3 regions of the Mammaliicoccus vitulinus genome follow, and region 3 is predicted to be linked to each of the others. Evidence: riboswitches for the same ligand, from Rfam matches in the RefSeq annotation. Region 3 holds a riboswitch; each other region holds the start of a gene.
What was found. A riboswitch is a leader RNA that binds a small molecule or an ion and turns the genes downstream of it on or off. The one in region 3 is predicted to bind thiamine pyrophosphate.
Positions count from the first base shown of each region.

Region 1: another riboswitch for thiamine pyrophosphate. It lies ahead of tenA (thiaminase II); the one in region 3 lies ahead of PYW35_RS09215 (ECF transporter S component).
Region 2: another riboswitch for thiamine pyrophosphate. It lies ahead of thiD (bifunctional hydroxymethylpyrimidine kinase/phosphomethylpyrimidine kinase); the one in region 3 lies ahead of PYW35_RS09215 (ECF transporter S component).

Region 1 is NZ_CP118974.1:326,254-329,543, reverse strand. Features, by position in the region: gene PYW35_RS01530 (GNAT family N-acetyltransferase) at 25-717, shown strand; gene tenA (thiaminase II) at 1,335-2,012, opposite strand; TPP riboswitch at 2,080-2,187, opposite strand; gene PYW35_RS01520 (epoxyqueuosine reductase QueH) at 2,254-2,985, opposite strand; gene PYW35_RS01515 (DUF2200 domain-containing protein) at 3,251-3,290, opposite strand, start outside.
Region 2 is NZ_CP118974.1:727,445-730,734, forward strand. Features, by position in the region: partial or broken gene PYW35_RS13290 (aggregation-promoting factor C-terminal-like domain-containing protein) at 902-1,174, shown strand; TPP riboswitch at 1,300-1,398, shown strand; gene thiD (bifunctional hydroxymethylpyrimidine kinase/phosphomethylpyrimidine kinase) at 1,514-2,326, shown strand; gene thiM (hydroxyethylthiazole kinase) at 2,319-3,110, shown strand; gene thiE (thiamine phosphate synthase) at 3,111-3,290, shown strand, end outside.
Region 3 is NZ_CP118974.1:1,820,469-1,823,758, reverse strand. Features, by position in the region: gene PYW35_RS09220 (ABC transporter ATP-binding protein) at 1-1,060, opposite strand, end outside; gene PYW35_RS09215 (ECF transporter S component) at 1,072-1,647, opposite strand; TPP riboswitch at 1,739-1,843, opposite strand; gene PYW35_RS09210 (hypothetical protein) at 2,015-2,140, opposite strand; gene auxA (lipoteichoic acid stability factor AuxA) at 2,288-3,290, shown strand, end outside.

The DNA.
Region 1 (3,290 bases), 1.1 Mb from region 3:
CATAAAAATAAAGGAGATGTTCATATGAGATATAATGCATACAATCAACCTATTGGTGACGCCGTTCAATCTTTTCAACAAGCTGATAAACCGAGCATTGAAATGCTTGAAGGCAAATATAGTAAATTAGAGCATTTAAATACGAGTCATCTAGACGATTTATTTGAATTGTTATGTGACACAGATAATGATCTAAATTGGACTTACTTACCAAATGAACCAATTCACGATAAAGATGAATTTAGTACTTTAATTAATAATCGTATCCATTCCGAAGATCCTTATTTCTTTGCGATAGTTGATAAAACTACTGACAAAGCTTTAGGTATAATATCACTGCTACGTATTAATACTAAAGCTTCATCTATTGAAGTTGGCCATATCCATTATTCACCTCTTTTAAAAAGAACACGCATTGCTACTGAAGTTCAGTACTTACTCGCTAAATACGTATTTGAAACATTAGGATATAGACGATATGAATGGAAGTGTGATAGTTTAAACGACCCTTCTAAACGCGCAGCAAAGAGATTAGGATTTACATATGAAGGTACTTTTCGACAAGCGTTAGTATATAAAGGTAGAAATAGAGATACAGATTGGTTCTCTATTATAGATAAAGAATGGCCAAATATTAAACAACAATATGAGCATTGGTTAGACGAAAAGAACTTCAATAGTGATGGTACACAAATTCATAAACTATCCATCCTTTAAATATTTATATGCATATTAAAAATTGTTTATTAAATTATACGAAGTGTCTTTTTTTGTACTCATAATTCGATTTTGTAATGATAACGATTTTGTAAAAAATAACAACTCATTTCTAGCTGAATAAATCAGTGCAATGAGTTGTTATTTATTTTGAGTTGAGTCGGGGGCTGAATGTTGCTTGTTTACTCAGTCTTGCAACTTTCGGACCTTCTATGTTGCTTGTTTGGTCGGTCTTGCAACTTACAGGCCTTCTATGTTGCTTGTTTGGTCGGTCTTGCAACTTACAGGCTTTCTATGTTGCTTGTTTCGTCAGTCTTGCAACTTACAGGCCTTCTATGTTGCTTGTTTGGTCGGTCTTGCAACTTACAGGCTTTCTATGTTGCTTGTTTCGTCAGTCTTGCAACTTACAGGCCTTCTATGTTGCTTGTTTAGTCGGTCTTGCAACTTACAGCATGTACTTAAAAGAACTAACGAAAAAATATATGAAAATAAATATTCCTCCACGATTTTGTAAAGTGCTGACGCCCGGGGGAATAGTATGAGAGAGACTACAGGCTCGAACCATACCCCCAGGCAAGCATGCACGAACAAAATCGTAGATTTTACAAAACAACAACTTATTTCACTGGTACTGGCCATGTTTCAAGATTCTCAGCCATTTCCCAGAACATATATTCATAGTAGCTTGTCTTTACAATAATATCTTCTAAACGATTAAGTTCTTCTTCAGTCTTACCTTCTGCAACTGTATCCATTAATTGAATGCAGTCTTCTTTAAATGTACTAAATTCTTCAGATGCATACATATTAACCCATTCTCCATATAGCGGATGATCCTTTACACCTTCAATTTCAGCTAACTTCAAGCCTATATAGCTATAGCTCCATGTACACGTTAAAATTGCAGCTATAACGTTCTCAATTCCACCTTGTTGGGCCAAATTTAACATATAACTCGTATAAGCTACTGTTGTTTGGGCTGGTTCTGTTTGTTCAAGCTCTTCTTCAGATATATTAAATTGTTTAGCATAACTACGATGTAAATCCATTTCTGTATGCAACGTACCGTTTGCTAGATCTGCATAAGTCGTCATCATCTTTAAATCTGTTGATTTAGCAGCCCCAATGGAAAATAGTCTCGCATATTCAATCAAATACACGTAATCTTGTTTCAGCCAATGTTTAAATTTCTCTTCATCAAGTGTCCCATCGCCTAGTCCTTGAATAAACGGATGTTTCATATAAGATTCCCATATTGGTTCAACTCTTTTAAATACGCTATCTGTAAATTTCATTTTTATCCTCCTTTTTTATAAAAAAAACACTATTTTCAATAAGAAAATAGCGTCAACTTAAACTTCAACTAAAGATACGCCACTTTCCTACGCCAGTACAAGCTGGATCAGGTTCAAGGAATTTTAAAGTCTCACTTTAATCTCAGCCATTTAAAAGGCACTTCCAGTGGTTTATTGCTTATTATATTTAATTTTCATTCACCTACAACATATCGGTTTTAAGATTCATTTGCAAACAAAATTATAAACAACTCTTACTACATGATTCTAAATAAGCTTTAGCATTTTGATTAACTTCTTTAAAATCAATACCTTGTTTCATCGCTGCAAACACACAACCACAATAACACTGTCTATAAATTTCATATTCATTACACATCTTTATAGACCTTTCATAACCTTTATTCTTCTTAAAATCACTAGGTAAATAATAGACATGAAAAATATCTTGCACTTCCATCCCCAATTCATTAATCAATTGTGCATTTTTCTTAGGAGACAATGTTAAAGCACTGGCAAAGTAATCATATCCAAGATTCGCAGCAGCTTCGGCTACAAGTTCTAAACGCATTTCAAAACAAGCCGTACATCTCAATCCGCCTTCATTCTCTTCAGCTAAACCTTTGCCTTTAACCATCTTCATAAATTTATGAGGTTCATAAGGCGCTTCAATATATTTCACGTTCGTATTCATCCGTTCATTAAAACGCTCAACAAAATCTTCTTGAACCTTTGCTCGTCTTTCATACTCACGCTTAGGATGAATATTAGGATTCGCAAAATATATGGCCACATCCGCATATTGCGTTAAAAGCTCTAACGTATATGTACTACAAGGTGCACAACAACTATGAATTAAAATGCTCGGTCGCTTATCACTACGTTGCCATTCATTAATCATCTTACGCATCACTTTGTCATAATTAATCTTTTGATTTTTCATTTTAGCAATAATACTATTCGCAGAAATCACGTTCATTACCATTCCTTTTCAACCAAATATTGTTATTTTTACAATATTTTATACCATTAAAAAGATGATAGCAATATCATAGTGAAACAGCTATTTGAGTCGGTTAATATCATTTAAACACCTTCTGATACTGTACATATCCTGATAAATAATGTTCTATATCATCAATGCGCACTCTATATCCGTGGTGTTTGATAAAGAACGCATTCAGTAAGAAGGCTAATTTGTTTTATTTTCATAACTTTTAATAGAATACATAGTTGAATTACTTCTCTTTTCTAAATATGTTCTCCTTCTTCTTTCCT
Region 2 (3,290 bases), 1.1 Mb from region 3:
ACTTGCTGTCTTGCTGTAGGACAGCAAGGATACATAAAAGATTACAATTGTATAATAAATTACACCTATATGACAAATTGTCTGATAATTAATTTTGCCCAATCTTTATAAAAGCTTTCATAACAGTTTATGTGAGCATTCCAACATATATAAAGTCTGAAAATTGTTGTAATCTAACTGTAATATTCAATGATGTTTTTTCATATATCTGTAACCTATGACAATAAAAAAAATGGTATAGTTTAGAAAGTAAAAATCATATAAAAAGTGAAAACCTTACAGGAGGAAACATTCAATCATGAAAAAATTATTAGCAGTTTCAACAGCGGCAGTTGCAGTTACTACAGGGGTAACAGCTACAGCTGATGCAGCAACTCATACAGTTAAATCTGGTGATACTTTATTTAGTATTTCACAACAATATGGTACTTCAGTAAGTGCTATTAAATCAGAAAATGGTATAAAATCTAACTTGATTTTACCAAACCAAGTCATCAAAGTTAACGAAGCTAAAGCAGCTTCAGCATCAACTACAGAATATACTGTAGTTTCAGGAGATACTTTAGGTAAAATTGCATCTAAATATGATGTAACAGTATCTCAATTAAAAGCATGGAACAACTTATCTTCAGACTTAATCATCGTTGGACAAAAATTATCATTACAAGCGCCTGCTCAATCAGCTGAGCCAGCTCAAGCGCCAGTAGCTCAACAAGCGCCAGTTCAACAAGCTCAAGAACAAGTTGCAGCACCAGCTCAACAACAAAGCTATCAAGCACCTAAACAATCATATAAAGCACCAGCGCAACAATCATATAAAGCGCCTGCTCAACAGCAAAGCTACCAAGCACCAGCTCAACAATCTTACCAAGCGCCAGCTCAAAAAGTTAGAACAACTCAAACTTCAACAGCTAGCACTGGTGGATCAACAAAAGCTCAATTCTTGGCTGCAGGTGGTACTGAAGCTATGTGGAATACAATCGTTTTACCTGAATCAAGTGGTAATCCAAATGCTGTAAGTCCTAATGGCTACAGAGGTCTTGGTCAAACTAAAGAAGGTTGGGGAACTGGTTCAGTAGAACAACAAACTAAAGGTATGTTAAACTACGCGAAACAACGTTATGGTTCAGTAGATGCTGCATTAGCATTCCGTTCTCAAAATAACTGGTGGTAAGCCATACACTTTAATTCAAAGTGACTTAATATGTATTAATCCAATCGTCTAGGAAATATCCTAGGCGATTTTTTAATTTGACCGTGTAGCTTCAATTTGATAATCTTAAATTAACTAAATAGATAAATGACTACTAGGGGCGCCTGTTGGCTGAGATGATATTAATCAGTCCCTTAACACCTGATTTGGATAATGCCAACGTAGGAAAGTAGTCAATTAACGTATGTTATACACTTAATTGACTTCTTTTTTACAAAAGAGGTCATTTTTTTATGAACTAAACAATAACTATGTAGAGATATAATAAATTATTAAAAAATAAATTTGAGGTGGAATAGCATGAAAAAACCAAACATAGCATTAACAATAGCTGGTACTGATCCAACAGGTGGAGCAGGTATAATGGCTGATTTAAAATCTTTTCAAGCTTCTGGTGTTTATGGTATGGCCGTAGCAACGAGTATAGTTTCCCAAAATACATTAGGGGTTCAAGATGTTTACCATTTACCTGTTGAAGTTATAGAAAGTCAGTTAAAGAGTGTGTTCGATGATGAAGCGCCACACGCTATTAAAACAGGTATGATAGCATCAGAAGATATGATGAACGTCATCAAACCGTTTATAGAACAATCGGGTAAACCATATGTTATTGATCCAGTAATGGTTGCTAAAAGCGGTGATTCATTGATGGATGATAAAGGTAAGCGTAAATTGCAGGAAATATTATTACCTAAAGCTACTGTCGTTACACCAAATATTCCTGAAGCGGAAGACATTACTGGTTTTAAAATTCAAACTGAAGAGGAAATCAAAAAAGCTGGTGACTTTTTCTTAAATGAAATTGGATCTAAAGGAGTCGTCATAAAAGGTGGACATCTAGAAGGTGATGCAATTGATTATTTATTCACAAATAATGGCATGAGAACTTGGACAAGTGAAAGATTTAGTACAAAACATACGCATGGCACAGGATGTACTTTCAGTGCTGTAATAACTGCGGAGTTAGCGAAAGGTCATGCCATAGAAGAAGCGGTGGAAGTAGCAAAGAGATTTATTACTTTAGCAATTAAACACACGCCTGAAATCGGTAAAGGCAGAGGACCAGTAAATCACTTTGCATATCAAAAAATCGAGGGATTAGATTATGAGTAAACTAAAACAAATAAGAGAAAACAGTCCATTAATCGTTTGTTATACAAATGATGTAGTTAAGAATTTTACGGCGAATGGATTAATATCGTTAGGTGTTAGTCCTGCTATGAGTGAAGAACCTGATGAAGCAGAAGAATTTTCAAAAGCAGCTGGTGCCTTTTTAATTAATATCGGCACGATTACAACAAATAAAGCATATGATATGAAAGAGTATGCTGCAATTATGCACGAACATGGCGTGCCAGTTATTCTAGATCCAGTAGCAGTAGGTGCATCACTGTTAAGAAAGACTTTCTGTACAACTTTATTAAATGATGAAGTTGTAGATGTCATTCGAGGTAATGCATCTGAAATATTGGCACTTATCGAAGAAGATACGACGATGAAAGGTACTGACAGTGATGGTTCTTTAGACGCTGTTAAAATCGCCAAAAAAGCACATCAACAATTAAATTTACCAATTATTTTAACTGGAAAAGTAGATGTTATTGCCTGTAATAATAAAATTATAGAATTGCATAACGGCAGTGAAATGTTGACTAAAGTGACTGGTGGAGGTTGTTTATTAGGTGCTGTTGTAGCTGCATTTTTATCTAACGAAAAATCTATAAAAATAGAACTTTTAGAAGAAGCTTTATCAACTTATAATATTGCAAGTGAGTTAGCAAGCCAACAGCCTGGCGCTCATTTACCTGGAACATTCCAAATTGCTTTTATAGACCAATTAAATATAATAACAGATGAACAAGTAGCAGAGAAAAAGAATGTGAAAGAAGTGAAATAAATGTTCAATATAAATACTTTGAAAGTATATTTTATTGCAGGAAGTCAAGATGTGCCTAACGGTGATTTATACAAGGTCGTTGAGCAAGCATTAATAGGTGGCATTACGATGTTTCAGTTTCGTGAAAAAGGAAAAAATAGTAAAAAAGGATTAGAAAAAGAAGTGCTCGCTAAAGAATTA
Region 3 (3,290 bases):
TTTTATCTTGATGTGAGAAATTAATCATAATTTCATTGAAAACAGATATTTCTATAAATTGTAATTCTGGATTTTGGTACACAAAGTACATATGTTTGGATGCATCTTTCACTTTCTTAATGTGCTCATCTTTATATTTAATTTGTCCCTTATACTTTATAAGCTGCATAAGTGACTCTAAAAAGGTGGTCTTTCCAGCACCATTTTCTCCTGTAAGCGCAATCCACTCGCCTCTATATATAGACAAGTTATCTACATGGAATAAGTTCTTGTGCTTGCGCAGTATATCTAAATGATTAATATTTAATAATGTTTCTTGTGTAGAAGGTATTTCACTTAACTTTGGCGCGTAATGCCAAGAGTTTGGATGCCACACACCATAGTCATTTAGAACATCCGTATGATTACGTAATATATCATCAGGTGTACTATCGTGTGTGATTTCTCCGTGCTCGTTCATCACAATTACTCTGTCTACATAATTCCAAATATAGTCTACTTTATGCTCTACAATCACTACAGTTTGATTTTGCCAATTTTGCATAATTAAATCCCATAGCTGCGTTGTAGATTGATGGTCAAGCATAGCAGTAGGTTCATCTAGAAATAATGTACTCGTATCTTGTAACAATATAGAAGCAATGGCTAATTTTTGTTTCATGCCTCCGCTTAAACGGTTGATTTTCAATGAAGGATCAGCATTTAAATTTACTTTATTCATTGCTTCAATAATTAACTTATCCATCTCAGTAGGTGGAATATTCATGTTTTCCAACACGAAGGCTAATTCTTCTTTAATTTCTGGCATACAAAATTGTGTATCGGGATCTTGGAATATAACGCCAGGAAGGGTATCTATTTTTTTAGAATCGACTTTCATTGGAATATCCATTGATCTCGGAATAATGCCACTTAAAACATTTAATAACGTGCTTTTTCCTGAACCACTAGGTCCTAATAAAAGTACTTTTTCTTTATCGTTAATTTGAATATCTAAATTTTTGAAAATAATGCGTTTATCGTCAGGATACTTAAGTCTTAAATTTTTTAGTGATAACAATTGGCTAACTCCTATAATAAGTCATAATCTTTTTTAGATGCTGGTCTAAACAACTTAGTGACACCAGTTTGGTCAAGTGCTCTTACAATCGCATATCCTAATGCGCCACCTACAATCGCGCCACTCAATATTCTAATTGCGAACATTAAGATTACATTCCATAATGCAACATCACTTAAATAATTATAGAACCAATCAATAGGTAGTGTGATAATACCAGCAGTCATCCCAGCTACAACAGCAACAGATAACTTTCTCGTTTTATAACGAACTGCCAAAAAGACAATTTCGCAAGCTAAACCTTGAAGTAATGCATAGATAAATGTAGGGATATCAAATTGTCCCATTACAATTGTTTCACCAGCACCTGCAGCAAATTCAGCAAGTAATGCGACACCTGGTTTTTGAATTATTAAATACGTTACAATTGCTGCAATAAACCAAAGGCCATATACTGATTGTTCTAAATGTAATCCTAAAGGTTTTAAAATTTCATATGGAATCCATAAAAATTTATAAATGATTGCAAATAACGCACCAATCAATACCGTAACTAGAATATCAGACAAAGTTAATCTTTTTGACATGTTATATATCTCCTTTTTTATAAAAAAATGTGCACTCCTATATCTAAATAGAAGCGCACAAAAATATTGTTATCATTTAAAATGAATATTATATGATTTACGAACACTTTCCTACGCTAGTATCATCTAGATCAGGTACAAAGGGTTCAGACCTTTTCATGTCTGTCTCAGTTTTTAAACACCCCTAGTGCAGTTATTAAATTGTTAACACTACGATAAGTCTTATCATACCTTTTGTCAATAGGTTATAATAAACGTGAAATCTATTTTTTTAAAAGAATGAGTTGATTATAAGCATAATAAAATCCTCCATGAAATGAAGTATTCATTTACGATGGAGGATTATTATACAGATGAGGGAAATAGATTATTCGAAAGTATCTTGAATATTATCTTTTGTTTCGTCTTGTCCTTTTTTATCATCTTTTTTATGATCTTGTTCCTTTTTCTTAGCTTTTTCTGCTTCGTCTTTATGTTTATCGTTTTGAGTCATGATAACACTCCTTTAAAATGTATGATATTATTATATACCCAACTACGTATGAGTTTTAAACTTCTTGCTAGTACTTGGGACCGATTTTCAATATAATTAAAGACAATTGAAAACGAAACAATTATAATGTTCAATGAGGTGAAGAACATGTCTATAAAGAAAAAAAGCTGGGAAGTTCATTTTAGTCGTATTATAGGTATATTCATTTTAATTACAGGATTACTTATATTATTTAATGCGCCACGTATTAAAGATTATAATATCAAAGATTCAAATGATATCCATATAAGAAATATTTGGGACTTTTTTGTAGCTTTTTTTGATGAACTGGTTAGAATAATGCACCATTATATTGGTGGTTTTCCAGTGATAGCAGCAATCATAATTTTATTGATTGGTATTTTTGTTTTACTTATTGGACGTACTTTAAGAAGAACGACGAATTATGATTACGATATTTCTATATTTTATATAGGACTAACGATCTTATTAATGATTGTCATTATGATGACGATGTTTCAAGTTTACAGTTTTGCATCATTCTTATTTATCATTCCATTTAGTATTCACGTGGGATATGTTGTTTATAAAAATGAACTGAACCCGATGAATCGTAAAAAACATTATTTATGGATTATCATTTCATATGGTATGTGTTATTTCATTTCACAATTTGCAATGAACCATAATATTGATGCTGCAAATGTAAAACCTATAGATGTAATGAGTATTAATTTATTCTTTATATTATTATGGTGTTTTAGCCAAATGTCCGTTTGGATTAGTTTATATTTAAGAAGATCATTACCAGTAAGTGATGAAGATGCAGAAATGATTATTGATGAAAAATACTCAAGAGTAAAAAATAATCGACTAACGCGTAAAATATTTAGTATGTCTCAAGGTTTTTATCAGAAACTACAAACTTTCAAACAAACAACTTTAGAGAAATTCAATTCTGAAGAGGCTATTGCTAAACGAAAAAAACGTAATGAAAAATGGAAAGAAATGATTAGAATAGAAGACGATGACATTCCTAAATGGATGAGAAGACCTAAATGGTTAAAGAAAAGCTATATAGAATGGATTAGTACAGCTATTTTATTCTTATTTACATTTATTGAATTTAATAATCGTAACGGTTTGTTCT